4 regions of the Desulfurispora sp. genome follow, and region 2 is predicted to be linked to each of the others. Evidence: riboswitches for the same ligand, from Rfam matches in the RefSeq annotation. Region 2 holds a riboswitch; each other region holds the start of a gene.
The links. A riboswitch is a leader RNA that binds a small molecule or an ion and turns the genes downstream of it on or off. The one in region 2 is predicted to bind cobalamin.
Positions count from the first base shown of each region.

Region 1: it holds a riboswitch for cobalamin, as region 2 does, so the genes downstream of both, cobT (nicotinate-nucleotide--dimethylbenzimidazole phosphoribosyltransferase) here and thiC (phosphomethylpyrimidine synthase ThiC) in region 2, are expected to answer to the same signal.
Region 3: it holds a riboswitch for cobalamin, as region 2 does, so the genes downstream of both, ACUVTU_RS10155 (DUF2162 family putative transporter) here and thiC (phosphomethylpyrimidine synthase ThiC) in region 2, are expected to answer to the same signal.
Region 4: it holds a riboswitch for cobalamin, as region 2 does, so the genes downstream of both, ACUVTU_RS08085 (S-layer homology domain-containing protein) here and thiC (phosphomethylpyrimidine synthase ThiC) in region 2, are expected to answer to the same signal.

Region 1 is NZ_JBRAJI010000018.1:27,076-34,383, reverse strand. It holds gene ACUVTU_RS06650 (ATP-binding protein) at 1-277, opposite strand, end outside; gene ACUVTU_RS06645 (ferredoxin domain-containing protein) at 446-973, shown strand; gene ACUVTU_RS06640 (S-layer homology domain-containing protein) at 1,006-3,384, shown strand; gene fni (type 2 isopentenyl-diphosphate Delta-isomerase) at 3,365-4,453, shown strand; cobalamin riboswitch at 4,474-4,664, shown strand; gene cobT (nicotinate-nucleotide--dimethylbenzimidazole phosphoribosyltransferase) at 4,734-5,810, shown strand; gene ACUVTU_RS06625 (arsenite methyltransferase) at 5,812-6,621, opposite strand; gene ACUVTU_RS06620 (ArsR/SmtB family transcription factor) at 6,696-7,010, opposite strand; gene pyrR (bifunctional pyr operon transcriptional regulator/uracil phosphoribosyltransferase PyrR) at 7,221-7,308, shown strand, end outside.
Region 2 is NZ_JBRAJI010000008.1:35,999-43,306, reverse strand. It holds gene ACUVTU_RS03515 (metallophosphoesterase family protein) at 1-89, opposite strand, end outside; gene ACUVTU_RS03510 (cation diffusion facilitator family transporter) at 339-1,262, shown strand; gene pruA (L-glutamate gamma-semialdehyde dehydrogenase) at 1,259-4,252, opposite strand; cobalamin riboswitch at 4,530-4,762, shown strand; gene thiC (phosphomethylpyrimidine synthase ThiC) at 4,868-6,166, shown strand; gene bzaB (B12 lower ligand biosynthesis ThiC-like protein BzaB) at 6,211-7,308, shown strand, end outside.
Region 3 is NZ_JBRAJI010000037.1:16,122-23,429, reverse strand. It holds gene ACUVTU_RS10165 (hypothetical protein) at 1-86, opposite strand, end outside; gene ACUVTU_RS10160 (hypothetical protein) at 244-864, opposite strand; cobalamin riboswitch at 1,225-1,425, shown strand; gene ACUVTU_RS10155 (DUF2162 family putative transporter) at 1,665-2,369, shown strand; gene ACUVTU_RS10150 (MotA/TolQ/ExbB proton channel family protein) at 2,366-3,040, shown strand; gene ACUVTU_RS10145 (DUF2149 domain-containing protein) at 2,991-3,311, shown strand; gene ACUVTU_RS10140 (cobaltochelatase subunit CobN) at 3,330-7,308, shown strand, end outside.
Region 4 is NZ_JBRAJI010000025.1:18,712-26,019, forward strand. It holds gene ftsH (ATP-dependent zinc metalloprotease FtsH) at 1-42, shown strand, start outside; gene ndk (nucleoside-diphosphate kinase) at 149-598, shown strand; gene ACUVTU_RS08070 (thioesterase family protein) at 843-1,235, shown strand; gene ACUVTU_RS08075 (formate--tetrahydrofolate ligase) at 1,295-3,055, shown strand; gene ACUVTU_RS08080 (DUF134 domain-containing protein) at 3,462-3,935, shown strand; cobalamin riboswitch at 4,055-4,293, shown strand; gene ACUVTU_RS08085 (S-layer homology domain-containing protein) at 4,570-7,308, shown strand, end outside.

The DNA of each region.
Region 1 (7,308 bases), on a different contig from region 2:
GCTGCCCGGGGTTACTGCTGGCCGGGAGAGTGGCCATGCTGCGGCTGGCGGTATTTTCGTCCAGCATGATCAGGTCCAGCAGGTGGTTCTGCCACCAGCTGCATTCCGGCAGCCGGGGATGGCGGCATGGCTGGACCTGCTCCAGGAGCCGGGCCAAATGCTGGCAACTGCCGGCATCTTTTTGCAGCTGCCGCCAGCTGGCCAGAACCGGATCATCGAGCAGCCGGCGGTAGATCACCAGCCGGGATAAATTTTCGCCCGGGTCAAAGGGGGACATGTTGATCACCAGCCTGTCAATTGGTCTGCAGTGGCAATTTCCGCTATTTTCTGCAGCAGGAAAAAGCAACCTGAAGTAGAATTATGTAATAATAAATAGAAAAAGAAGTATTTTCAACAGATTAACCATAATGATTATACAATGAAAATTAACGGGAGGGAACCAGCCATGCAAAATGCACTGTCAATGGTGGCGGAATTGATGGCCCTTTCGGCCAGGACAGCGCCCAAATCTCTGGGGCAGGACTACGTGGAGATAAAAATTGTCAGCGGGGAAGATCTGCACAGGCTGGCCGACGCCATGGAGCAGTATGGTCGCCGGACCGGCAAGGTGAATTTCGACCGGGATGCGGCCGGGGTACGCCAGGCGGCAGCAGTACTGCTGCTGTCTTTGAAAGAAAACAAACCGCTGGGGTTGAACTGCGGAGCCTGCGGCTGTGACCGGTGTGACCAGCTGAGCGGTCGGGAAGGTCCGGAGTTTGTCGGGCCGCTTTGCGCCTGGCGGGTGATTGATCTGGGGATAGCCCTGGGTTCGGCGGTCAAGACTGCCAGTATGCTCAACGCGGACAACCGGGTGATGTACCGGGCCGGGGTGGTAGCCCGGCAAATGGGCCTGATCGGCGGGGCTATCGCCATCGGGGTGCCCATAGCGGGTTACAGCAAGAATATTTTCTTTGACCGGCCGGTCAAAAGTTAAGCTGATTACGGGCACAGGGAGGCACAACATCATTGATTGCAGCAGGAAAAGCGCTCTGGAAGAAGTCAGGAACGTGGCCCGGGGTTTTCTACCTGTTGATACTGGGACTGGTCCTTTATCTGGGACCGCTGGCTGGTGTGGCCCGGGCCCAGACCTACCCTGTACAGGAACATACCAGTCAAATAATCAGCCGGGGAGTGAATCAGGATACATACACCCTCAAGGCTGACGATGGCCAGATTATAGTCTACGTGCTGACCGTAGATCTGCTTGATCCCTACATTGATTTGCGGGTGTTGCTGGGTGCGGATGATACCTGGCAAAAGAACGATACCGTGCTCAATATGGCCCGGCGCAGCGGGGCGGTGGCCGCGGTAAATGCTGACTTTTTTCAAATGAAGGACAGCGGCCGGCCCATTGGCATGACGGTGCGGCAGGGGCAGTTGCTCAGCAGCCCGCCGCTGCGCCGGGACATGTATACCATCGCCATTGGGCAGGACAGGACTCCCTATATCGGCCTTTTTACTTTCAGCGGCCAGGTAACTGCTCCGGACGGCAGCAGTTATGCTCTGGCCGGCATCAACAAACCGGCCTATCTGCTGCCCGATGCCACCAGTTCGGACAGCAATGCCCTGCACATGTATACGGCGGCCTGGGGGGAAAAGAGCCGGGGCAGTAAATACGCGGCGCCTGAGCCCCCGCTGGTGGAAATGCTGGTGCGCAGCGGCAGGGTGGAACAGCTCTACAGCAACAGCGACCCCATGCCGCTGCCGGCAGATGGCTTGGTGCTGCGGGGGCAGGGACAGGCGGCGCGATTTCTGCTGGAAAAATTCCGTCCAGGGGACCCGGTGCAGCTTTCCTACCAGGTGCAGCCCGATATCGGCGCCGTCATGAGCGCCAGCGGTGGGCAGGCCCTGCTGCTGACCGAAGGGCACCTGCCCACCTACTTTTCCCAGGAGATTGTCGGTTACCACGCCCGCACCGCGGCCGGGTATGATGCCGAGCAGAGCAAGCTGTATCTGGTGGCCGTGGAGAACAGCAGCCGCAGCCGGGGCATGACCCAGAAAGAGCTGGCCGAGTTCATGCTGGGGCTGGGCGTGCACACCGCCATCAACCTGGACGGGGGAGGTTCCACCAGCCTGGTGGCCCGGCCGCTGGGCGACCAGAGCCCGGTGCTGCTCAACCTGCCGGAAAAGGGAGCCCAGCGGGCGGTGCCGGTGGCCCTTGGTGTATTTTCCACTGCCCCGCCCGGGGCGCTGCAGGGGTTGATCATTGCGGGACCCGAACGCATAGTACCCGGTCTGCCGGTGAAGTATACTGTCAAAGCCTACGATGAGTATTACAACCCCCTGCCGGTCATCCGGGACCAGGTGGACTGGCAGGCCGGGCCGGGCTGGGAACAGCTGGCAGCCGGTGAGTTCTTGCCCGGGGAGCCGGGGACGGTCACCCTGCAGGTTCAGTACCAGGGAGTAGTGGCGCAAAAACAGGTGCAGGTGTACAGGGATGAGCAACTGCAGCTGGTGGTGCAGCCGGCTTCCCTGAACCTGCTGCCCGGCCAGAAGGGGGAAATCAAGGTCAGCCTGCGCGATCCTTCCGGACAGCTCCATGAGGTGCCTGCGGCTTACTGGCAAATCACCACGAGCAGCGATCTGGTGGGTGTGCAGGGCAGCCTGGTTACAGCTGGAGAGCAGTCCGGGCAGGGAGAAATAAAGATAGGTTTTCGCAGCCAGAGGATAACTGTTCCGTTTACCATCAAGGCTCCCCTGCCTTTTACTGATCTGGAGGAAAAACACTGGGCCTATCCGGCAGTGTACAACCTGTACCAGTTGAAGGTGGTCAGCGGTGTGAGTGCAACACTCTTTCTGCCGGCGGAAAAAGTGACGCGGGCCCAGTTTGTGACCATGCTGGGCCGGGCTCTGGGCTGGGGACAGCAGAACCAGTCCGGCGGAAAAGGTGTCGCTTTGCCCTTTAAGGACCGGGCCGGGATACCGGACTGGGCGGCACCCTATGTGGCTTTTGCTGCCGGACAAAAATACCTGACCGGTTTTCCCGACGGTACGTTTCAGCCCGACCGCCTGCTCACCCGGGCCGAGATGGCAGCAGTGCTGAACCGGGTGCTCCAGCTGCCTGCCGCCAGCCCGGACGCCCCGGCATTTGCCGATCTGGCCGCCATTCCCGCCTGGGCGCGTCCGGCCATACTGGCCTGCGGCAGTGCCGGCTTGATCCGGGGTGATGCCGAGAACAAAGTGCACGCGCAGCAAAATGCCAGCCGGGCGGAAACCGCTGTGGTGATCAACCGTATTCTGCAAAAGGGCCTGGGCAAGGCGGCGGAGCAGGCGGAGCAGGGTGCTGCCGGCAGCAGTGGTCAGAACTCACCGGGGGGCGAGATGATTGGACCGCCAGCACCGTAAAATCCAGCATATCGAACAGGCGCTGGCTCAGCCGGAGGAAGCCGGTACCAGCGGGTTTCCGGACCTGCTGCTGGTGCACAATGCCCTGCCGGAAATAGAACCGGCCGATGTTGATCTCTCCTGCTCCTTTCTGGGTAAACGGCTGGACGCACCGCTTTTGATCAACGCCCTCACCGGCGGGCACGAAAAAACACTGCCCATCAACCGGGCCCTGGCCCGGCTGGCCGCTCGCCGCGGCCTGGCCATTGCGGTGGGTTCCCAGAAAGCCGCCCTGGAGGATCCGGCGGTTGTCCACACTTTTCGGGTGGTGCGGCAGGAAAACCCGTCCGGGGTGGTGCTGGCCAACCTGAGCGCCACCTGCCATCCCGGAGAGGCCCGCCAGGCGGTGGAAATGCTGGCGGCGGACGGTTTGCAGCTGCACCTGAACGCGGCCCAGGAACTGGCCATGGCCGAAGGGGAGACCAATTTCGGACGGGTGGCCGAGAATATCTTCCGGATTGCCCGGGAGGTGACCGTACCCGTAATCGTCAAAGAAGTGGGGTCGGGTCTTTCCCGGGATGTGGTGCGCCGCCTGTATGCCGGCGGTATCACCTGTTTTGATATTGCCGGGCGGGGTGGTACCAACTTCTTGCAAATTGAGCTGGCCCGGCGGGGTGCGCTGTGGCCCGAGCTGGGCGATTGGGGTATTCCCACGGCGGCGGCTCTGCTGGAGTGTCTGGACCTGCAACTGCCCGTGACCATCATTGCTTCGGGCGGGGTGCGCACTGGCCTGGATATGGTCAAGGCGCTGGTGGCCGGGGCCCGGCTGGTGGGCATGGCCCGTCCGCTGCTGCAGGCGGTTTACCATTCCGAGGAGTCCCTCTGCGCTTATGTTGATGATCTGCTCCTGGGCATGCGCCGGGTGATGTTTTTGCTCGGCGCCGCCCGGGTGGAACAACTGGCCCGTTTGCCGCTAGTGATTACCGGTGCCACCGCCGGATGGCTGGCGGCCCGAGGGGTGGATATCACCCGCTGGGGCAAAAAAGATCTACTGGCCGAGCAGGAAAAAACCGGTCTCTGTAGAAAGTAAAAAACAGCCTGATCATTATACAATATCTAACACCGGCAGGTGCTGTCCTTTCAGGACAGAGAATAGGGAACCGGGTGCAAATCCCGGACGGACCCGCCACTGTAACCGGGGAGCAAAGCGCCATTTACAGCCACTGGCCGTGCCGGGCCGGGAAGGCGGCGCGGCGCGTGGATCCGGAAGTCAGGAGACCTGCCTGCCGGTGTAATCCGCTGGATGATGGTAAAGTCCACGGCTAGCTGTAGCCGTGGACTGTTTATTTTTAACAGGGGAGGTAACTGCTATGTCATTGCTTCAGGAAACTATCAGCGCCATTGCCCCGCTGGATGCCGCGGCCATGGAAAAAGCCCGGCAGCGGGTGGACAGCCTGATTAAGCCGCCCGGTAGTCTGGGCCGCCTGGAGGAACTGGCGGTGCAGCTGGCCGGCATTACCGGCAGTCTGCGGCCGCCGGTGCAAAACAAAGTGATTGTGCTGATGGCCGGCGACCACGGTGTGGTGGAGGAAGGCGTGAGCATTGCCCCGCCCGAGGTCACCTACCAGATGCTGGGGGCGTTTGCCGGCGGGGTGGCGGGTGTCAGCGTCTTCAGCCAGGTGGTGGGAGCCAGGCTGGTCATTGTGGATGTGGGCGTCAAAGTGCCGGTGGATATTCCCGGTGTGTTATCATTAAAAGTAAAAAGCGGTACGGACAATATCGCCCGTGGTCCGGCCATGAGCCGGGAGGAAGCGGTGGCTGCCCTGGAGGTGGGCATCCGGGTAACCGGGGAGCAGGTGGCGGCCGGCGCCGATGTGCTGGCACTGGGTGACATGGGTATTGGTAACACCACGCCCAGCAGCGCCATTCTGGCCTGCCTGGCCGGACTTACGGCGGCGGAAGCCACCGGGCGGGGCACCTTTGTCAATGATGAAGTGCTGGCGCGCAAGATTGCCGCCGTGGACAGCGCGCTGCGCGTAAACCGGCCCGACCCGGCCGACGGCCTGGATGTGCTGGCCAGGGTGGGCGGACTGGAGATCGGCGGCCTGGCCGGAGTGGTGCTGGCGGCAGCGGCCCACCGCAAACCCGTGCTGGTGGACGGTTTTATCTCCACCGCCGCCGCCATGATTGCCGCCACCCTGGCCCCGGCCTGCCGGGACTATCTGATCCCGGCTCACCTCTCGGGAGAGCAGGGACACCGCCTGATGCTGGAACACCTGGGCTTAAAGCCGCTGCTGCAGCTGGATATGCGCCTGGGAGAGGGTACCGGGGCCGCCCTGGCCATGCCCCTGCTGGAAGCCGCCGTGGGGATGCTCACCCGCATGGCCAGCTTCCAGGATGCCGGCGTATCCGACGTGGACAGGGACAAAGCGGCCGAATTAAGCTGAGTTATTTGTAGCCCCGGATAAAGGCACTGGCCACGGCACCGTTTAAATCCCGCCTCTCGGCTTCGCTCAGGTTGGGCAGAATGCTGGCGGCTGCCGGGTCGGTGAAATCATAGGTGCGGGTGATCTGGATGGAGATGTCTTTAAATCCGGCCCGCACCATTTTTTCTCTGTATTCTTCCTGCAGCAGGGCGCCGGCCACACAGCCCGCCCAGGCCAGCAGATCCTGCTGCACCTGGAGAGGCAGGGGGCGGGTGAGCACAATATCGGACACCGCCAGCCGGCCGCCGGGCTTCAAAACCCGGTAGGCTTCGGCCAGCACCCGGTCTTTGTCGGCGGAAAGGTTGATCACACAGTTGGAGATAATCACGTCCACGCTGTTATCCGGCAGGGGGATGTCTTCAATGTAACCTTTCAAGAACTCCACATTGTCCACCCCGGCCCGCTGCTGGTTGGCCCGGGCGGTGGCCAGCATTTCATCAGTCATGTCCAGGCCATAGACCTTGCCGGTGGGACCTACCCGTCGGGCCGAGAGCAGCACGTCCAGGCCGGCGCCGCTGCCCAGATCCAGCACCACCTCGCCCGGCTGCAGGTCGGCCAGCAGGGTGGGGTTGCCGCAGCCGAAGGAGGAGGCGATCAGATCCTCGGGCAGGCCGGCAATTTCCTCCGGTTGGTACAGGCCGGCGGTGATCGGGTCGCAGGAGAACTCGCCGCCGCTGCAGCAACCACCTGCTGTGCTGCTGCAGCATCCCTGCTTCTGCTGGATGGCACCGGCGTATTTGCGGCGTACGAAGTTGCGGATGTCTTCTTTCATTAAACAAGTACCTCCCGTGGGTTGGTATTTTATTCTACGCATCAAATTTTATTGATGTGTAAGCCCAAAAAAATTTACTCCAGATCAAAATCCTGCTGGAGCTGGCGGATGAATTGTTGCAGCACCTCCCGGTTTAAAAAATAATACTTCCACTTGCCGCTGGGTTTTTCGGTGACCAGGCCGGCTTCCACCAGTTCTTTCATGTGATAGGAAACCCGCGACTGAATCAGGTTCATCCTGGCCATGATTTCGCAGTTGCACAGGCCAGCAGCGCCGTCTGCGCCGAACGGGGCGGGGCAGCAGCTCGGACTGGTGCGGGCCAGCAGCAGTAAAATCTGATAACGCAGCGGGTCGCTCAGGGCACGGGCTATTTTCTGGCTGTTCAACATGGCTATATCATATCAAATAATATTGATGTTAGCAATCAGCAGCTTAAATTATTTTATGTTTGACAGCTCTGCTGCTGATATGGTACCCTTTAACAAATGCCTATATACTCCTTTAACATCGGTCCCGTGAGGCCGGTAAGGTATGAACAGAGCAAGGTTAGTCTGGCCTGCTTACCGGCGGTAAGCAGGCTTTTTGATTGCAGGTGAGAAATGATGTTCCACAACCTGGTTCCCAAGGCGCAGATCATGGACAAAGAGGCCATCCGCCGGGCCATCACCCGCATTGCCCATGAAATTA
Region 2 (7,308 bases):
TGCTGGCACTGCTGTCGTTCAATGTCCGCCCACACGGCCTGCAGCGCGGGCAGATTGGCGTGAATATCCGAAATAAAGGCCAGGCGCATGAAAGTTCACCTCGGTTGAAGAATAAATGATGGTACACTTATGATTTTAATAGCAAACCGTTAAATTTATATTACCCCGCAATTAAGTTTGAGATTGGTTACTGCCGGGATGGCTGAATGAAACGGTCAGTGAAAATGATAACAATAATTATTATGAACGTATAAAAAATAATTTGGCCTGGCAGGCTGACAAAGTCCGGTCAACCGAATATAATTAGGCCAGGAATACTTATCCGGGAGGGCGGAGCATTGCAACAATTTCAAAAGGCTAAATTTCAAGCCGCCCGGCTTTCCATTGCTTCCAATACAATATTGACTGTGGGCAAGCTGGCTGCCGGGCTGTTTATGGGATCGGTCAGTGTGATTTCCGAGGCCGTGCACTCCAGCCTGGATTTGCTGGCGGCCGTCATTGCCTACCTGGCGGTAAGGCAGTCCGCCCGGCCGGCCGATCAAGAGCACCGCTACGGTCACGGCAAATTTGAAAACCTGGCCAGCATTACCGAAGCTCTGCTCATCTTTGCTGCGGCGGTGTTGATCATATATCACAGTGTTCCGCGGCTGTTGCACCGGCAATTTGTCGTCCAGGGGCTGGACTGGGGTATGCTGGTGATGGGCCTGTCGGCCACAGTGAACTGGTTTATTTCCAGCCACCTGCTGCGGGTGGCCCGCCTGAGCGATTCGCCCGCCCTGCAGGCCGACGCTCTGCACCTGCGCACCGATGTTTATACTTCTCTGGGCGTGCTGGCCGGCATTGGGGGCATTCGCCTCACGGGCTGGTACTGGCTGGACCCGGCCATAGCCATGGTGGTGGCTCTGATGATCATCCGGGCGGCCTGGGAGCTGACCGCGGAATCTTTGCGCAGCATGCTGGACCAGTCCCTGCCGGCCGGTGAAGAAGAATTGATTTGTCAGGTGCTGCAAAAACATTCCGCCAGTTACGTTGCCTACCAGAACCTGCGCACCAGAAAGGCCGGCCCTTACCGCTACATTGACTTGCAGCTGGTAGTGCCGGCCCGTCTGACCACTGCTCAGGCCCATGCCATCTGTGATGCCATTGAACAGGATTTGCAAGACCAATTACAAAACCCGGATGTGATCATTCATGTGGAACCGTGTACGGCCGACTGCCAGCAGTGTCCGGTCTGTCCCGGCCGACCGGAAGGGAAAGCCTAGCATTCCTCCTCGGCAGGGGCAAAGCCGCGCCGCATCTGGTTCTCGGTCACTGTGCGCGGCACCATGAACTGCAGCAGGTAATCCGGCCCGCCGGCCTTGGAGCCCACACCCGACATTTTGAAGCCTCCGAAGGGATGGCGCTCCACAATCGCCCCGGTGCAGCCACGGTTGATGTACAGGTTGCCCACCCGGAACTCTCTTTTGGCCCTTTCAATATTTTCCGGACTGCGCGAGAAGACACCGCCGGTCAGGGCGTAGCGAGTACCGTTGGCCACCTGCAGCGCTTCGGTGAAATCTTTAACCTTGATCACCGCCAGCACAGGGCCGAAAATCTCTTCCTGAGCCAGCACGTGCTCCGGTTTAATATCGGCAAATATGGTCAGCGGCACATAGTGTCCCGGCAGCTCCACGTCCTCGCGGCTCAGGAGCAGCCGGCCTTCTTTTTTGCCCTGCTCAATGAAGCCCATGATCTTGCGCCGGGCCTGCTCATCTATTACCGCGCCCATGTAGGTTTCCGGGTTTACAGCCGGACCGATATTGATACTGCGCGCCGCCTGCACCAGCCGGTCCACAAACTTCTGATAGTTTTCCTCCAGGACAATCACCCGGGAACAGGCCGAACATTTCTGTCCCTGGAAACCAAAGGCCGAATACAGCGTATGCACAACCGCTTCGTCAATATCGGCGTCCGAGTCGATAATGATGGCGTTCTTGCCACCCATTTCTGCCACCACGCTCTTGACCCCCAGGGCCCCTTCCGGGGTGCGGGCAGCCAGCTCGATGATGCGCAGGCCCACTTCCATGGAGCCGGTGAAGGTGACAAAAGCAATATCGGGGTGGGTGACCAGGTAATCCCCAATGGCACCTCCGGGACCGGGCAGGAAGTTGAGCACGCCGGCCGGGAGTCCAGCCTGCTGGAAGATCTCGTATACTTTGGCCCCTGTGATGGGGGAGAGGGAGGCCGGCTTGTACACCACCGTGTTGCCGGTGACAATGGCGGCAGCAGTCATGCCCACCGAGATGGCCAGCGGGAAGTTCCAGGGCGCGATGACCGCGCCCACCCCCCGGGGTTCGTAGAATAGATGGCTGGTTTCCCCGGGGGCCCGGCCCATGCGCCGCTGTTGGGCCAGGCGGATCATTTCCCGCCCGTAATACTCCAGAAAGTCAATGGCTTCGGTAACATCGGCATCGGCTTCGCTCCAGTTCTTGCCCACCTCGTAGACCTGTAGCGCGGCCAGTTCCATACGCTGCCGGCGGGCCACCCCGGCGGCCCGGAAAAGCACTTCGGCCCGCTCGCGGGGCGAAGTATCCCGCCAGGCCGGAAAGGCCTGCTTGGCTGCTTCCACGGCCATCTGGGCCTCTTTGAGGGTGGCTGCCGCCACCCGGCCCACTACCTGGTCGGACTGGTTGGGGTTGGTGGAAATGATTTCCTCGGCGGTGAGCACTTCCCGTCCGCCAATGTACAGAGGGATTTTCCGGCCCAGCTCTTTGCCCACTTTTTCCAGAGCCCGGGCAAAGCGTTCCCGGTTTTCGGCTATGGTCCAGTCGATGACCGGTTCATTGGTAAAAGCGCCCTTGTCGCCGTACTCGGGAGCGCTGTAAACTTTCTCCGGCGGGGTGGGGTTTTCGGCCAGCAGTTCCAGAGGATTGCGCAGCAGCTGTTCCCGGGCCGTCCCTTCGGCAAAGCTCTGCCGCAGGAAGGACTCGTTGGCCGTGTTCTCCAGCAGCCGGCGTACCAGGTAGGCCATACCGGGCAGCATCTGACCAATGGGCGCATAAAGGCGCAAGGGCAGCCCCACTCTGCGCAGGGCGTTGCGTACTGGCTCGGCCATGCCGTACAGCACCTGGAATTCCAACCGCCCGTCGGGTACGTTCAGTTCTTTGGCTACCTCCCAGACATAGGCAATGCTTCTGATGTTGTGCGAAGCACAGGCAAAAGACACATACTGGTGGTTTTCCAGCAGGATGCGGGCCAGCTTTTCATAGTTGGCATCGGTTTCGTATTTATTGGTGAACACCGGGATTTCCCAGTTCTGCTGCCGGGCCAGGATGACCTCCTGATCCCAGTAGGCTCCTTTGACCAGGCGAATGGTAATGCGCCGGCCGCGGGCTTTAGCCCAGTCAATCAGATCGCGCAAATCCTGCTCGCTATCTTTCAGATAGGCCTGAATAACTATGCCGGCATGCTCGTAATCCTGGAATTCGGGTTCCTCCAGCAGCTTCCTGAACATGGCCAGGGTGAGGTTCTTCAGCCCGGTATGCTCCATATCCAGCAGGACCGCGGCGCCAATTTGTTTGGCCTGGCGAAAGAGGGGGCGCAGCCTTTTCAGCGCGGCCTCCACCGAGAAATCAAAGGCCCGGGCATTCATCTGGGAATACATGGCTGACGGTTTGATGGAAACATTGATTTTGGGCGAAAATCCCCAGTCCAGATCGCCCGGGCTGTTGCCCAGAGGTTTCCACTTGCTCTGCTCTCTGGCCAGGGTTTCGAAAAGTTCTATGTAGCGCTGGTAGAACTCGTCGGCCTCGGCTTCGGAAACCACCGCTTCCCCCAGCAGATCGACGGTGAAAGCAAAGCCTTCCTTGCGCAGCTTCTTCAATGTGGAGAGCGCATCGCGGGCGTCTTCCCCCACAATAAACTGCCGGGCCATGCCGGTGATGTTTTCTGAAATGGCCTTGGTGGCCACCTTGGCCACCAGCGAATTGGGCGAGACCAGCTTGAGACCCCACTGCAGGCTGCTGGGGAAGTCTTGATCGGGGCGGCAGAAATACTCTTGAATGTGTTTGGCTACCGAAACCGACGAGCTCAGGCTGGGGAAAACGTCAACAAAGCGGAACATTTCCACTTTGAAGGCTTCGTTGCGCATACACCAGTCCATTATTTTGCCCGACCAGAATTCTTTTTTGAAAACCGACGGGGCATCTCCCTCAATGAGCTGGTAAATTTTCAGACCGGTTTCTTTAATCCTTTTTTCCAGTTCCTGTGCCATTCTAAACCCCTCTTTTCCCAACGGTGTAGATTTAAATAAAATGTCACATCTTGAAATATACTGGCAAAATAGTTGAGAAGAAAAACAATATTCTGTATACAAGCGGCGCTTGTAAGCAGAAATATTTTATCATAATCAACTGAGTAGTGAAAAGATTTATTTGATGCCAAAATAAATTGTTGCCTGCTGGCAGGAAAATTGCCGGAAGCAGAGAATACACTCACATTATTACGGGTGGTATTATTTCCCGTCGGTTCAGGTTTCGAGATTGCTGTAAAACTGCATATGTCCGGCAGGTGCTTTGCCCGGGGCCGGGAGAGTCCCGGGGCAAGGAGAATAGGGAAGACCGGCAAACCCGCTGCCCAGGTGCTTTGCGCAGGGTTTGAAACGGCGCGGTCCCGCCACTGTATGCGGTGAGTCCGGTTCGAGCACCACTGGCCGTCAGGCCGGGAAGGTGAGCCGGGATGATGACCCGTGAGCCAGGAGACCTGCCTGCCGGATGCTCGCTGGTAGCCACGCGGCAGGGCTACAGGTTTACTGTGCGATGATGGTAAAGTCCACAGCTCTTGTTGAAAGAGTTGTGGGCTTTTTTACATCTTCAGGGGAGGTTTGATTATGACCACAATTTTGGAACTGGCCCGGCAGGGCGAAGCAACAGCGGCCCTCAGGCAGGTGGCCCGTCAGGAAAATGTTTCCGAGGAACAATTGCTGGAAGAAGTAGCGGAGGGCCGGGCGGTGGTGCTGGCCGGTCAGCGGCGTCCCCGCTGCCGGCCGGTGGGGATCGGGCGCCTGCTGCGCACTAAAGTGAGCGCCAGTGTGGGCATGTATGGTCGCTCGGTCCACCCGGACGCGGAGTGGGAAAAGGTGCAGGCCGCTCTGGGAGCCGGCACCGATACCCTGATGGACCTCAGTGTCAGCGGTCCCATTGATGTTCTGCGCCGGAAAATTCTGGACGAAGCCGGGCTGCCTCTGGGCACACTGCCCCTTTATCAGGCGCTGGCCGTGGCCCGGGAGAAATATGGCCACCCTTCGTCCATGACTGTGGAAGATCTTTTTGCGGTGATTGAACAGCAGGCCCGGGAGGGGGTGGACTTTCTGGCCGTGCATGCCGGAGTGACCTGGCCGGTGCTGGAGCGGGCCCGCCGCGCCGGGCGGCAGGAGATGCTGGTCAGTTTTGGTGGCAGCCATCTGATTGGTTGGATGGTGCACAACCAGCGGGAAAACCCTCTCTATGAGCAGTTTGACCGCCTGCTGGACATCTGCCGGCGCTATGACACGGTGCTTGCTCTGGCCGATGCCTTTCGGCCGGGCTGTCTGGAGGACTCGCTGGATGCACCACAGGTGCAGGAGCTGATTGTGCTGGGTGAGCTGGTCAGACGGGCCCGCCAGGCCGGGGTGCAGATCATGGTCAAAGGGCCGGGGCACGTTCCCCTGCACCACCTGTCGGCCACGGTTACCCTGCAGAAAAGCCTGTGCCAGGGCGCTCCCTATTTTGTCTTCGGTCCGGTGGTCACCGACATCTCCCCCGGCTACGACCACATCAGCGCGGCCATTGGCGGGGCGCTCAGCGCTCTGGCCGGCGCCGAATTCCTGTGCTATGTGACAGAAGCCGAACACACCGGTTTGCCCGATGCCGGGCAGGTGCACGAAGGGGTAATCGCCGCCCGCATTGCCGCCCACGCTGCCGATCTGGCCCGGGGGCTGCCCGGTGCTGCCGAGTGGGATAATGAACTTTCCCGGGCCCGCAAAAATCTGGACTGGGAAAAACAAATGGCCCTGGCCATTGACCCCCGGCGGGCCCGCCAGCAGCGGCAGAAAACCAGTGCCGCTTCGGCCGCCTGTGCCATGTGCGGTAAATACTGCGCCATGCAGGTGATCGCGCAGTATCTGGATAAACCGGTACATTCCTGTTAACTATTGCCGGAAGCATAAAAATATTTACCGGAAGGTGATGCTGCATGACCCAGTTATTAAAAGCCCGGGCCGGCGAAATTACCCCCGAAATGCTGGCCGTGGCCGGAGCGGAAAACATCGCCCCGGAAGTGGTACGGGACAGAGTGGCCCGGGGCACCGTAGTCATACCCAAAAACAAAAACCGCCGGCTGGAAAAAGTCTGTGGCATTGGCGAAGGGCTGCGGGTTAAGGTCAATGCCCTCATCGGCACTTCCAGCGACCGGGACGATCCGGCCCTGGAGGAAAGGAAAATCCGCGCCGCCCTGCGGGCCGGTGCCGATGCCTTTATGGATTTGAGCACCGGGGGCGACATTGACGGCATGCGCCGGCTCACCCTGGCCACGGCCGGAGTACCCGTAGGCAGCGTGCCGCTCTACCAGGCAGCAGTGATGGCCATAGAACAGCGCGGTTCGGTGGTGGCCATGACTGCCGAAGACATATTTTCCGTCATTGAAAAACAGGCCGCCGAGGGTATGGACTTCATGGCCATACACAGTGCCCTGAATTTTGATGTATTAAAGCGATTGCAGGAAACCGGCCGCATTAACGATATTGTCAGCCGGGGCGGGGCCTTTATGACCGGCTGGATGCTGCACAACCAGCAGGAGAATCCGCTTTATGAGCAGTTCGATCGCCTGCTGGAGATATTGCGGGAATATGATGTCACTTTGAGTGTGGGCGATGCCATCCGCCCCGGCTGCACGGCCGACTCGCTGGACGCCGCCCAGCTCCAGGGGCTGATGGTGGCCGGGCAGCTGGTGGCCCGGGCCCGGGCCGCCGGGGTGCAGGTGATGGTGGAAGGTCCCGGCCATGTGCCGCTGCACCACGTCCCGGCCACCATGCTGTTGCAAAAGCGCCTCTGTCAGCAGGCACCCTATTATATTCTGGGTACCCTGTCCACCGACATTGCTCCCGGCTACGACCACATCAGCGCCGCCATCGGGGCGGCCCTGGCCGGACAGAGCGGAGCCGACTTCCTCTGCTATGTTACTCCGGCCGAACATCTGGGTCTGCCCACCGAGGATGATGTTTACACCGGGGTGATGGCCGCCCGTCTGGCCGCCCATGCCGCCGATCTGGCCCGGGGCAACCGCCTGGCCTGG
Region 3 (7,308 bases), on a different contig from region 2:
GAAAGGACCGGCAAACGGCGTAATAAAAAGGGCAGACAAGTGCCTAAAAGCAAGAAAATTCCCATCCAACCCAGTAATTCTTTCACGAAACCCACCGCTACTAAACTTATTTTCTCTTATACCCATAATATAACATTTAACAACAGCCAGGCAACCGTAACCCAAAGCGGATGCCGGTTGCCTGAAGAAGGGGTATATGCAAGCCACCAACCGGGGCAGCATTACGGTAAATCCATTTAATCTCTAGTTATTACCTGCTGATGTGCTGCTGTTATTGATCTTTTCCTGCATCAGCTGGTTGCGCTCTTTGAGCATTTGCAGGGCCTGGGGCAGCAATTCCTTTATTTTGGCCTCATCACTGCTGCTGGCTGCCTTCATCAGCTGGCCCAGCAGATTGTGCCCGGCGCCATCACCTCTGGGACCACCCGGCTGCTCCGGCAGGTATTTGTCCAGGCCCAGTTTGGCCAGCTCTTCTCTGGCCTGCTCCCGGGTCAGCTGGCCATCCCGCACCCTGTCCATGACCTCTTTCAGCTGGGCTTTTTGCCCATCAGTCAGTTGAGACATCCACCGGGGCTCTTTTGAGGGCAGGGACTGGCGCAGTTTCTCCTGTTCAGCCAGAGCCTCCTGCCATTCACTTAAAGATTCGGGAGTATACTTCTGCACCAGTTCCAGCAGCTTTTGCTGCATTTCCTGCTGTTTGGCCGGATCCCCCTTGAAATGGCGGCCCGGAAAGGCCATACCGGCTATTTTACCCGCCAGACCAGCACCGCCGGCGTTGCTGGTAGATGTAGCCATGGCCACACCGGGCACCATGATGGACAGAGCCAGCGCCGCAACCACAGTCTTGGTCTTCCAGTTGGACATTTCACATTCCTCCCTCGTAAATTTTGGTGTTGTCCCTGGCCTGCTCTTACTCTAAACCGGGATTGTGGCAGAAATTCAGAGGAAATGTGAAAAATTATGAAATCGGAGCGGGGAGCAAAATCCTCCTTGTGCTACTTAAAGGCAATACTTACTATTATTAACATTGCCACACAATTTGCGGATACAGAATTATGATAAAATTGCAAGAAAAAAAGAAAAAAAAGCAGCGCCAATTGCCCCTACAAAGCTGGTTGCTCATTGACTTTTTCTGCAGACATATGGTAGCTTACTATAAGTATCCTGAGGATAAATTTTCCTCTCCCTTGCCCAACGGGGGCCCCGCGCCCCACCAACAACCCCATACGCATACCGCGAACAGGTGCCCTGGCGCAGACCCAACCGGCCTGCGCCAGGGTGAAAAGGGAAGCCGGTGCAAATCCGGCGCGGTCCCGCCACTGTGACGGGGAGGAGCTGGCACAAAGCCACTGGCCCATCAGGCCGGGAAGGCGTCAGCCTCCAGTGATCCGAAGCCAGGAGACCTGCCTGTTCGCTCAAACACCGCACAGCCTGCGCGGAACAGGGAGGTGTTATTTTTGCTGCCTGGCACTGCCCGCTTCACCCGGGCCGGACCACAACCCTCCAGCTCCTGACCCAAAGGCGCGGAGGGTTTTATGTTTTCCCCATTTAGTGAACTACCCCTTTCTTCGCCTTGCGAAAGGCACGGGCTACCCGGACAAGGCGAATTTGATGCTTTCCTGCTTCATCCGGGTTAGTTAAATTAATTGCGGAGGTGCACCTGTTTGCTGCTTGCCCTGCTCGCCTTGCTACCTGCCACTTTACTGCTGGCCCTGAAAAGCGGCCTACTGCTGGGCACAGTACCTCTGGGTCGGCGCCAGCGTTGGCCCATGGCCGGATCTCTGGCGCTCATTCTTTTACTGGCTGCCCTGAGTGCAGAGCAATGTCACCAGCAACTGGCCGCACTGGTAGACAAATATACTTTCCACATAGCCACCCTTAGCGGGGTTTTATTGCTCTACCTGGCAGCAGCCAGCCGCACCCCGGCTGGCCGGCAGATCTGGCCCGCCCTGCTGCCCTGCCCGCTTTGCGTGCTAGCCCTGGCTGTTTCCAGCACCCTGCTGTCGACCCGTCTGCAAGTGTCCGCTCCCGGGCTGGCCACAGGCACCGCCCTGTTCTATTTGCTGGTCACTCTTAGCAGCAGCTGGCTTTCTCAAAAGCTGCTGCAAAAATGGCAGATTGATCTGGAAAGTGCCTTGCAATTTCTATTGCTGGCCCTGGGCTCCTTCACCCTGTTTTGCGTCTTTGCCATTCCCAATCTGGTGGCCGCCATGCATATGCCCTTTCAGCCCCTGGAAATCGCCCCGCCCGACCAGCTGGTGGCCGTAGCGGGTGCCAGTCTAATTATACTGCTCCTGGGCTACCTGGGAGAAAAACACCGCTGGAAGTCCCGGAAACATTCCACAGTGCCAAATGAGGTGAATCCATGACCGTTGCCGGTACCGAACATCTCACCCGGTTTTTGCATGTCATTGGCCAGAGTCTGCTCATACCCTGTCTGGCCATCTTGCTCTACTTTGTGCTGCAGGCCCTGCTGGAAGCCGGCACTTTGCTGGGCGAGCTGGGTCAGCGGCGCAAGTCCGGTCAGCTGGACGCAGCAGCTCTGCTCAGCCAGCTGCGCCAGGCCCAGGGGCAAATTGCCGTACTGCCGCTAGATCAACTACCGCCCACACTGGCGCAACCCCTGGCCCGCTACAACGACTTGGCCGGCCCGGATCTCGCCGGCCAGCGACCGCTGGCCAGAACCCTGCTGGAAGAACAGGAAAATTTGCTGGCCCGGCGCTGTGAAAAAACCGAGCTGATCGCCAAAATGGGGCCCTTGATGGGCCTGATGGGCACCCTGATCCCCCTGGGCCCGGGCCTGGTAGGACTGGGCAAAGGTGACTTCAGCCAGCTGGCCAGTTATCTGATTGTTTCTTTTGATGCAACTATAGTGGGCATTTTTGCCGGCGGCATCGCCTTTTGCATTGCCAAGGTGCGCCGCCGCTGGTATGGCCACGACCTGGCCATTTTAGAAGCCTTACTGGAAACCGCTATCGAGGTGAAAGAAAATGTTGCGCCCGAAATCAAAAAGCTGGCAACAAGCGGAAGAAGAATTTAACCCTTTAAGCAGCCTGGCCAATCTGGCCGATGTGATGTTTGTCTTCAGCGTAGGGCTAATAGTCGCACTGGTCTCGGTCTGGCAAATCCAGCCCTTAAGCCAGAGCGGCACTGCCCCCAGAGTGCGGGTCATTGATGCCACCCGGGGCCAGGAAATTAAAGATCTGCCCGGCTGGCAAAGCCAGGGGGGCAGCGGCTACCAGGAAATGGGCACTGTTTACAAAGACCCCCGCACCGGCAAATTAATCCTGATTCAAAGCGAATCTCCATAAAATTCAGGAGGGAAGAACTTGTCCGCTTTATCCAAAGACCGGCCGTTTAATAAACCCCTGCTGCCCACCAACCCCCGGCCCCGGCTTATAGTACGCCTGCTCACTATTTACCTGCTGCTGGGAATTTTGCTGGTAACCGGCCCGTCCGCCCTGCCAGCTGAAGAACAAAGCAGTGCGCCGGGGCAGTCTACCTCGCTGGTGATCATCACCGGCACCAATTCGCTGGTATCTCCTTTAGTGCAGGCCTATCATAATCTGACCGATCAGGCCGCCGCACCCTATCCGCTCCGGCTGCGCGTATTCAGCCCCAATGACCTGGAAAGCAGCAGCGGCCGGCAAGCCATTAAGGAAACCTTTTTACAGGCCGATATTATCCTGCTGGAAATGCTGGGCACCAACCGGGAAGCCCCCCTGCGCGAACTTTTCCAGCAATGCTGGCAAGAAAAATGGCAAAATTCCCCTCCGCCCACTATTTTACTGCAGCGCAGCGGGGAGAAAAACAGTGACGGTACCTGGAACACCGGCGGTTTGCTTACCGGACTGGTACAGGGCCTACCCCTGCAAATCAACCAGGATAATACCGTCTGGCAGAACTTGAATACCTACATTGTACAAAGCGGCATCAGCAACTGGGAAAAACTGCTGCTCTACCTGGGCAGCACCTTCGGACACATCACCACCAGCGCCGACCTCACGCCTATCAAGCTGGACAAATCCTTCCTCTACCACCCGGCTGCCGACGCCAGCAGTCCTTATTACGAAGCGCCCGGTACCGTACAGGAAGGCGTATATGAAAGCGTCTACAACAGTGTTTACAACAGCAACGGCCTGTTTTTCGACCTGCCTGCTTACTTCCAATGGTACACCTGCCGGGAAGGCTACAGGACCGATGCCCCCTGGATCGGCATTCTCAGCTACGACACCTATTTTAAAAACAATGACCAGCAAATTCTGGTGGAGTCGCTGCGAGCTCTGGAAGAAAAAGGGCTGAACGTCTTGCTGCTGTACGCCCCCTCCGACAAACGCCACACCGCAGTGCGCCAGTTCTTTTTCTGGGACAAGCTAGGAAATGGAGAAATCCAGGCAGGCATTGATGTGTTCATCTGCCAGCTGGGCTTCCAGTTCGACCGGAGCAAGAATGGCGATACCAAAACCCTGCAACTTTTCCAGGAAATGGACCTACCAGTGCTTACCCCCATCTACACCAGTGACCTGGAAAAGTGGCAGAACGACCCGGCCGGCGCCATCCGGGAAGTTTACTGGCAAATAGCCCTGCCCGAACTAGAAGGGCGCATTGAACCGGTACTGCTGGGCGGCACAGTGACACTGCAGACCGACCCGGCCACGGGCGCCACAATTACCCGCAAAGTAGCCCTGCCCGACCGCGTCCAGCGACTGGCAGAAAGGGCGGCGGCCTGGGCTAAATTGCGCAATTTGCCCAACGAACAGAAAAAAGTAGCCATCCTCTACTACAACCTGCACGGCGGCAAGGACGGCATCACCGCTTCCTACCTGAACGTGCCGCGCAGCCTGACTGCCATCCTGCAGGCCATGAGCGAAGCCGGTTACCGGGTTGATCCGCAGCTGGAACTGCGCGCCCCGGACGGCAGCATGGATCCGGACAAGGTTTTTGCCGCCATGTTTGAGCGCGGCCGCAATGTGGGCGGCTGGGCACCCGGTGAGCTAAAACAACTGGCCAGCCGCTCCGATGTGCTGAAAATCAACCTGGACAGCTACCTTAAGTGGTACAACCGCCTGCCGGCGGAATTACGCACCCGGGTGGAAAAAGCCTGGGGCCCGCCGCCCGGCCAGATGATGGTATATGAAAACCAGGTCGTCCTGCCCGGCGTGCTCAGCGGCAATATCTTTTTTGGGCCGCAGCCCATGCGGGGCTGGGGGGAAAATGTGGACAACATCACCCATTCTCCCGACCTGCCGCCGCCCCACCAGTATCTGGCATTTTATTTCTGGCTGCAGGAAGAGTTCGGCGCCCACGCTGTAGTGCACCTGGGTACCCACGGCACCGCCGAATGGTTGCCCGGTAAAGCAGTAGGTCTGTCCAGCACGGACTGGCCCGATATCGTACACGGCTCCCTGCCCAACATCTACCCGTACATCATCAACAACCCGGGTGAAGGCACCCAGGCCAAGCGGCGGGGTTACGCCGTGCTGATCAGCCACCTGATACCCGCGGTAAGCAGCACCCGGCTTTACGGCCAGCTCATGGAACTGCATGATCTGGCCCACCAGTACAGCACAGCGGCCGCCGCAGCAGAACCCGATATCAGAGAACTGGAACGCCTGAAACAAAAAATTAACTATCTGCTGGAAGACGATGGCCTGGCCATTCAGCTGGGACTGGACCTGAAAAACCTGACCTTTGAACAGGCCCTGGAAACCGCCCATCACCATCTGGATCAATTGCAAAGCGAAGTCACCCCGCTGGGACTGCATACCTTCGGCCAGCCGCCTACCGGCGAGCGGCTGGAACAAACAGTCCAGGCCATGGTGTACATCGATCCGGCCAATCGCATGGACAAAGCCGATCAGTACCAGCAACTGCTGATTGATTGTCAGCAGGAGATGAGCATGCTGCTAAAGGCGCTTGCCGGTGGTTATGTACCACCGGGACCCAGCGGCGACCCCCTGCGCAATCCAGACATATTGCCCACCGGCCGCAACACCAGCTCCTTTGACCCGCGCACCGCACCCGACCGGCTGGCCTGGGAAACTGGCAAAAAATGCGCCGATGATTTACTTGCCGCTTATTACCAGAAACACGGCCACTATCCCGACACGGTGGGCGTAGTGCTCTGGGCCACCGAAACCATGCGCACGCACGGGGAAAGCATTGCCTTGGCCCTGCGCCTGCTGGGCACAGAGCCAGTTTGGGACAGCAAAGGCTACCTCAGCACGGTAAAAATCACCCCGCTGGAGCAACTGGGCCGCCCACGGGTGGATGTAGTGCTGACCATTTCCGGCCTGTTCCGGGATACATTCAGTGTGGCCGCCGATTTGCTGGATAAAGCGGTGCGCCTGGTAGCCAGCCTGGACGAATCTCCCGAAAACAACCACCTGCGCAAAAACAGCCTGGCGCTGCGCCAGCAGCTCATAAGCAGCGGCCTGAGTGAAAGCGAAGCTGATTTTCTTGCCCAGAGCCGGGTCTTCGGTCCAGCCCCGGGCACCTACGGGAACGGAATGGCCGAAATGATGAGCGCTACCAGCGCCTGGCAAAGCGAAGCGCAACTGGCCGATGTCTACCTCTCCCGGCAGAGCTACATTTACGCCGCCGCTCAGGACAACAACAGCCCCACATACGGCCAGTCTGCCCGGCAGGTGCTGGAAGGGGTGCTCAAAAATTTGCAGGCCGCCGTACAAGTACGGGACGCTCTTTACGGTACACTGGACAATGATGATGTAGCCCAGTACCTGGGTGGACTAGTCCTGGCCGGCCGGGTTCTCTCCGGAAAAGATGTCGATGCTTTCATCGCCAACACCCGGGGCGGACTGGCCAATGCCCGGGTACAAACCTTGGAGCAATTCGTATCCCTGGAACTGCAAAGCCGCCTGTTAAACCCGGATTTCATCCAGGCCATGCTGCAGGAAGGTTATGCCGGTTCGACCACCATAGCCAAATGGCTGGGCAATACCTTTTTCATGGACGCCACTGCCCAGGCCATTGCCGACTGGGGCTGGCGAGGCCTGGCCGAAAAGTACATCTTTGACCAGCAGGTGCGCGACCAGCTGGATCCCTTTGCCCTACAATCGGCCATCGCCTTTATTGCCGAAGCCGCCCGGCGCAACATGTGGCAGGCCAGACCGGATGAACTGCAAAAACTGAGCGATGCTTACATCCAGGCGGCGGTAAACTACGGCGTAGCCTGCTGCCACCACACCTGCCACAACCTGGTCTTCAACCAGTGGCTGGCCGATTTCTCCACCCTGGATGAGGATGCTAAACGCGACTTTGCCCGCATACTGGCCCGGGCTACTGGAC
Region 4 (7,308 bases), on a different contig from region 2:
ATCATGCGGGAAAACGGCATCGAACCGCACAAGGTGCAGTAAGCAGGTTTCTTTAGCTGTAGAGCCGGTCTTGCCGGTATGGCGGACAGGTTTGCGGAAAAAATATCACAGAAATCTTCCCTAAAGTTGAGAGGAGAGGCAAGCGGCAATGGAAAGAACCTATGTAATGATCAAGCCCGACGGGGTGCAGCGCGGGCTGGTGGGGGAAATTCTGGCTGCCTTTGAAAAAAAGGGCCTGAAGATGGTGGGGCTGAAAATGCTGCGCATTACTCCCGAACTGGCCGAGCGCCACTACGGTGAGCACAAGGGCAAACCCTTTTACGCCCCCCTGGTGGAGTACATCACCTCGGGGCCGGTGGTGGCCATGGTGCTGGAAGGCAAGGATGCCGTGCGCACCGTGCGGGAAATGATGGGGGCCACCGATCCCCTCAAGGCGGCGCCGGGCACCATCCGGGCCACTTACGGTATGGACATCGGCCGCAATGTCATCCACGGCTCGGACTCGCCCGCCAGTGCGGAGCGGGAGATTGGCATCTTTTTCCGTCCGGAGGAGCTGGTGGAATACAGCCGGACACTGGAATGCTGGATATATGAGTAGGCCAGAGAGCACCCTCTTTAGGGGGTGCCTTTGGCTTTTTCGGGAACTTGCAGCTCTTGCTGCAGTCACGGCCGGAGGTGGTTTTGGGGGGCTGGCAGCCGACCTGTTACTGTAAACATGTAAAGTGATAATTAATAAACATAATTTATAATAAAAATATTAAACCAAACAAAAATATTATCATTAGCAGGAATTCTCTGATGATTGCCGAAGTTAATTTAATATTTAGAAAGGGTGGTCAATTATGGCTGACCTTCAGCCGGGTATCAAGGGAAGCGCCAGTACATCCTGCACCGACCAGAATACCGCCATTGCCTACGGCAGCGGCAGCATCCGGGTTTTCGCCACCCCGGCCATGATCGGACTGATGGAGGAGGCGGCTCTCCAGTCGGTGCAGCCCTACCTGCCGCCCGGCCAGACCACGGTGGGAATAAAAGTGGATGTACAGCACCTGGCGGCCACACCGCCGGGTATGCAGGTCACCGCCACCTCGGAACTGGTGGAGGTGGACGGCCGGCGCCTGGTCTTCCGGGTGGAGGCGCGGGACGAGAAGGACCTGGTGGGCCAGGGGATCCATGAACGTTTCATCGTGCAGGTGGACAAGTTTTTAAGCCGGGCGGCGGCCAAACTGGGTTAGGCCGCGGCCGGGCCGGAATAATCCATATCACCATTTCTGGAAGGGAGAGGGAAAAGAGTATGCCCTACGATGCAACCAAGCTCAAGGACTATGAGATTGCCGAACTGGCGGAGAAGAACATGCCCACCCCCATGCAGTGGGCGGAGAAGCTGGGCCTGGACAAGGATGAGATCATCCCCTACGGCCGCATCTGCAAGCTGGATTTCATGAAGATCATCAAGCGGCTGGAAGGCCGTCCGGACGGCAAGTACATCAACGTTACCGCCATCACCCCCACTCCGCTGGGCGAAGGCAAAACCACCACCACCATGGGCCTGACCGAAGGTCTGGGCAAGCGGGGCATGAATGTGGGCGCAGCCATTCGCCAGCCATCCGGCGGCCCCACCTTCAACATCAAGGGCACCGCGGCCGGGGGCGGCAACGCGCTGGCCATCCCCATGACCGAGTTCTCTCTGGGCCTGACCGGCGACCTGAACGACATCGTCAACGCCCACAACCTGTGCATGGTGGCCCTGACCGCCCGCATGCAGCATGAGCGCAACTATGACGATGCCGAGCTGGCCAAGCGCAACCTGCGCCGCCTGGACATCGACCCCACCAACGTGCAGATGGGCTGGGTCATCGACTTCTGCGCTCAGGCCCTGCGCAACATCATCATTGGTATCGGCGGCAAGATGGACGGCTACATGATGCAGTCCAAGTTCGGCATTGCCGTGAGTTCCGAGCTGATGGCCATCCTGGCTGTGGCTACCGACCTCAAGGATCTGCGCCAGCGCATCGGCAAGATCATCGTGGCCTACGACAAAAAGGGCCGCCCGGTGACCGCCGAGGACCTGGAAGTGGCCGGCGCCATGACTGCCTTCATGCGCAACGCCATCAACCCCACCCTGATCAGCACGGCCGAATACCAGCCCGTCCTGGTGCACGCCGGTCCCTTCGCCAACATCGCCATCGGGCAGTCCTCCATCATCGCCGACCGCATTGGTCTGAAGATGTTCGACTACCACATCACCGAGAGCGGCTTTGCTGCCGACATCGGCTTTGAAAAGTTCTGGAACGTCAAGTGCCGCATGAGCGGGCTTACTCCCAACGTGTCCGTGGTCACCACCACCATCCGCGCCCTCAAGATGCACGGCGGTGGTCCCAAAGTAGTGCCGGGCCGTCCCCTGCCCGAAGAATACACCAAGGAAAACCTGGAGCTGCTGGAAAAGGGTATTCCCAACCTGCTGCACCACATCGGCATTGTGCGTAAAGCGGGCATCAACCCCGTGGTGTGCATCAACGCTTTCCACACCGACACCAAGGAAGAGATTGCCATGGTGCGCCGCTATGCCGAGCAGGCCGGCGCCCGCTGCGCCCTGTCCGAGCACTGGCTCAAGGGCGGCGAAGGTGCCTTGGAGCTGGCCGACGCGGTCATCGACGCCTGCAACGAAAAAGTGGACTTCAAGTTCCTCTATCCGCTGGAAATGCCGCTGCGCCAGCGCGTGGAAACCATCGCCCGCGAAGTCTACGGCGCCGACGGCGTGACCTGGACGCCGGAAGCCGAAGCCAAGGCCAAGATGTTCGAGGAAAATCCCGAATACAGAGACTTTGCCACTATGATGGTCAAGACCCACCTCTCCTTAAGTGCCGACCCCAACCTGAAGGGCGTGCCCAAGGGCTGGGTGCTGCCGGTGCGCGACGTGCTCATCTTTGCCGGCGCCAAGTTCCTCTGCCCCATGACCGGTACCATCAGCCTGATGCCCGGCACCAGCTCCGACCCGGCCTTCCGCCGTATCGACGTGGATGTGGAGACCGGCGCGGTGAAGGGTCTGTTCTAAAGACTGGCGTTAATAACCTGATCACCCCCTGGATACAGAAAAAAGCCCCCGGATTTTTGGCCGGGGGCTTTTATATGACCGGGTAGCGCCAAAGGGGTCATTTTGTCTGCTCAGGGCAGGATATAGGCAGTGAAATGTATGAAAAATGTGCGGGCGAGTGGGCGGGAACAATGGTGCATAAAGACGCTGTAAAGCCTAATAATTTATGTGTATGATTGTTTACATTGATGAACAGGCCGTAATGGTCTTATTGGGGCATTGAATGGACAAAAATATTATCCGGACGCAAGTAAAATTATTGACACGCGAAGGGCGGGCATCTATAATGTAGGTGTTTATGTGCATAGATAAAAACATAAGCAAAACAAATTTTTAGCTGAAACTTATAGCAGGAGGAGAAAAGCTCATGTCCAGACCGCCCAAGTGCCGCCGCGTGGAATACATTCCAGAACTGACCTTCTTTAAGCCGGCCGGGGTGCCCTTAAGCGCCCTTTCCGAGGTTACTGTGACCATTGAGGAAGTAGAGGCCATTCGCTTAAAAGACCTGCTGGGCCTGGAGCAGGAAGAATGCGCCGAAAAAATGGGCGTTTCCCGCCCCACCTACCACCGCATTCTCATTGCCGCCCGCAGCAAAATTGCCGATGCTTTGGTCAACGGCAAAGCCATCCGCATGGAAGGCGGCCACTTCCAGCTGGTGATGAAGCGCTTCAAATGCAGCCGCTGCCACCACGAGTGGGAAATTCCTTGCGGTCAGGGCCAGCGTTTTTCCGAAATGAAATGCCCCCAGTGTGCCGAGCGGGACATCTACCGCATCAACCTGGACGGTACGCCCTTCAACTGCCACCGCTGGCAGGACGGGCGGGAGAAGGAGTTGGAGTGAAATATTATTATAATTCTGTTCAAATACCCTCTGGACAGCCCGGCAAATAGGTGGTATGATGCTGGCAAGGGACGCTGGCCGGTGTGAGGCCGGTAGAGCGACTCTGGTTGTTTGGACAATTATATAGCTACCGCGCAGGTGCCCCGGCTTTGCCGGGGTGAAAAGGGAACCGGGTGCAAATCCCGGACGGTCCGGCCACTGTAAGTGGGGAGCCCTTTTAGCGCAGTCCACCGTCCCCAAGGGGCGGCAGTCACTGGGCGATGAGCCCGGCCAGTAATGGCGGGGTGCCCGGGAAGGCTGGAGCTAAAAGCGGTGTGGATCCACAAGTCAGGAGACCTGCCTGGGCGGAATGCAGTATCGCCTTCCGAGGAAAGGCCGGTGCTGGGCTGCTCGTTTACCTGGTTACTTACCGGGTAGCTTTCTAGGTGCAGACAAAGCCCCGCTTTCCTTTACGGGAAAGCGGGGCTTTAATTTTTAACCCCATCCTTATCATTCATCTCCTACCCTTATATTTCTCCTCTTGTTCACCGGCGGGACAGCCGTTCCGCCGGGACCATTCTTTTTTCCACTCCCCGGCCGGCGGGGTAAGCCGGTGGGTAAAAATAGATGAGTAATTTTGTGGGAGGTATGTGCAATGGGGCAGCTGGCGGGATTTAAGGGAGTGTTTAACCGCGCGGCCTGTAGCAGAGCAAGAGGGTGTACGGGGGCGGTATGGCCGGTTTTTCTGGCCCTGCTGCTGGTTCTGGCGGGTCTTTTCTCCCCGTCCAGGGCACCGGCCGCCCAGATTGGCGATCAGCAGCTCAAGAGCAAGGCGGTGGAGTTTATTCAGGGGCGTTTTGCCGCCGGTGAGGATCTGGACGGCTACACCGCCCATATTTTGCTGTTGGCCGGTGAGGAGCTGGGCGGCAGCAAATGGACGGCGGCGGCCAAACGCACGGCCGGTGACGCCAGTTTGCAAAACCGGCTGGTGGTGCTGGCCGGACTACTGGGCGACCGGGTTTCGCCGGTCAGTTATATCATGGGCACCCAGAACCCGGACGGCAGTTTCGGTCCCTACGCCAACCTTTATGGCACCAAAGCGGCCCTGCAGGCCCTGGCGGAAGCCCGAAAGAAAAACTGGCTGCCAGATGGGGAAAGCGGTGTGCTGGAGGGGGCTATCACCCGGGCGGTGGGCTACCTGCACAGTGAGTATCAGAAAAACAGCGGGCAGTACGCTGCCGCCGGGCAGTTTGACTATCGCTGTGTGCAGGCGCTGGCAGTAGCCGGAGAGGATCTTAAGGCGGACAAATGGCGGGCAAGCGCCGGCAGTTTGTACGACCAGGTGCTGAGCACGGCTGAGCAGGCTTATGGCAGCAGCGATAGCCTGGGAGCGGGGGAACTGGCCAAACACCTGCTGGCGGTGGTGGCGGTGGAGCCGCAGCATGATTTGGTCAACCAGTTGGCCGGGGCCATTCTGACTAAACAGCAAACGGTAAACGGGCAGGTTTATTTTGGTGACAGCATCTATGAAGATGTGCTGGTGCTGACCGCACTGGGCCAGGCCGGTAAACTATCCGGGCTGGATCAGCAGGCCGCCCTGGCCTATCTGAACCGCTACAAACACACCCATCAGAACTCCTGGGGGCAGGCAGCCGGGGTAGCCTGGGGCAGCTATGAGCCCGAGGAGGCCGATTTGACCGGCCAGGTGCTGACCGCCTTGAGCTACTTTTCCACCGCCGGCACGGCGGGCAGTGAGGTAGCCCGAGATATTGAGGCTGGTTTTATCTATCTGAAGGACATCCAGGATCGTGATACCGGGGCCATCCGGGTGCAGTATGACAGCACCTTTGCCAGCGCCGAGGTGTTGCTGGCCGCCCTGGCCAATAACCGCCCGGCGACCGAGCTGACAGTGAAATCGCGCAGCAAGACCCTGGCCGGGTGCCTGCAGGCGTTAAACCACTGGCCGGAGCAGAATGAGCTGAAAGAGCGGCTGGCCAGCCTGCTGGCCGGGCGGCAGATTAAGGAGGGTGCCGGGGCCGGTTCTTTTGAAAACAGCGTCTACAGCGACTTCTGGGTGCTGCTGGCCCTGGGCGAGACCGGACAGCTGGGCCAGATTGACCAGAGCGCCGCCCGCGCTTATGTCTTGAGCAAACAGGCGGCGGACGGCTCCTGGGGGGAAACCTTTGATCAATACTACCCCGACTTTCTTTCCACCGCCCAGGCCCTGCGGGTCCTGAAATATCTGCCCGGCTACCAGGAGGCGGCGGTGCAGCAGGCGGTACAAAAGGGACTGGCTTACTTGAAAGGCCTGCAGCAGGCCGATGGCGGCGTATATGCCACCCCTTTTGACGACCCGGCGGTGGACAACGCCGAGCTGCTGCTCACTTTAAAACACTTGGGTCAAGATGCCGCCCGCTGGAAGAACAGCGCCGGTAAAACCCCGCTGGATTACCTGCGGCAAAACAGCTATAACGCGGCCGACGGTACCTTCGGGGCTGCCCGTAACACCATGGATGCCACCTGGGTGCTGACCGCTGTGCTGGCTTGGCCGGACAGTGCGGGCAGCAGCGAAAGTGGCGGGGGTGGTAGCGGCGGCAGTGGCGGCGGGACGGTTACTGCTGCCGTCAAGGTGTACATTGCGGTGCAGGGCCGGGATGGAGAACTGCTTTTCCGCCCCGGGCTGGTGGAGGTGGAAGCCGGCGGCCGCTGGGGGCTGACCGCCCTGGGAGCGCTGGAAGCCACCGGCCTGAGCTTCACCCATCGCGATGGCTTTGTGACGGCCATTGCCGGGCAGGCCAACAGCGGTATGCAGGGCTGGATGTACAGTGTGAACGGCCAGGTGCCCATGGTGCTGGCCAGCCAGAAGGCGGTGCAGGCCAGGGATAAAGTGATTTGGTGGTACAGCAAGGATATGAACAATCCTGTGCCCACCTGGAATGAGCTGGAAAAACAAAACAATACCGGGAGCAGCGGCGGGGTCAGTAATGCAGCCAGTGCAGCCGTCAGCCCGAGCGGGTTAAAACTGCCGGCTGGAGAAAAGGCCCTCCAGGAACTGGGCAGTTTGACCGGCGGCGCGGCTTCCCTGGAGCAGGCGGGGCAGGCGGTGCGCCTGCTGGCCGCAGCGATAAGGCCGGCTTATCAAGATTTGCGGCGGCTGCAGAAGGAACTGGCCGGCCATCAGGCCGCCCTGGAGAAGGATCTGAAAAAGGGTGAAAATGCTCTCCTGAAGGATCAGGCCGGTGAGGCCGCCCTGCTGGTGCCCGAAGGGGCGCTGGCGGCAGCTGGCCGGGTGACCCTGCGCGAGGTGAGCAGCGGCCTGCCGGCAGAGGCCAAAAGCGCCCTGCCCTCCGGCTGGCGGGTGGTTTCTACCTGCTACAAGCTGGAACTGCCGGCG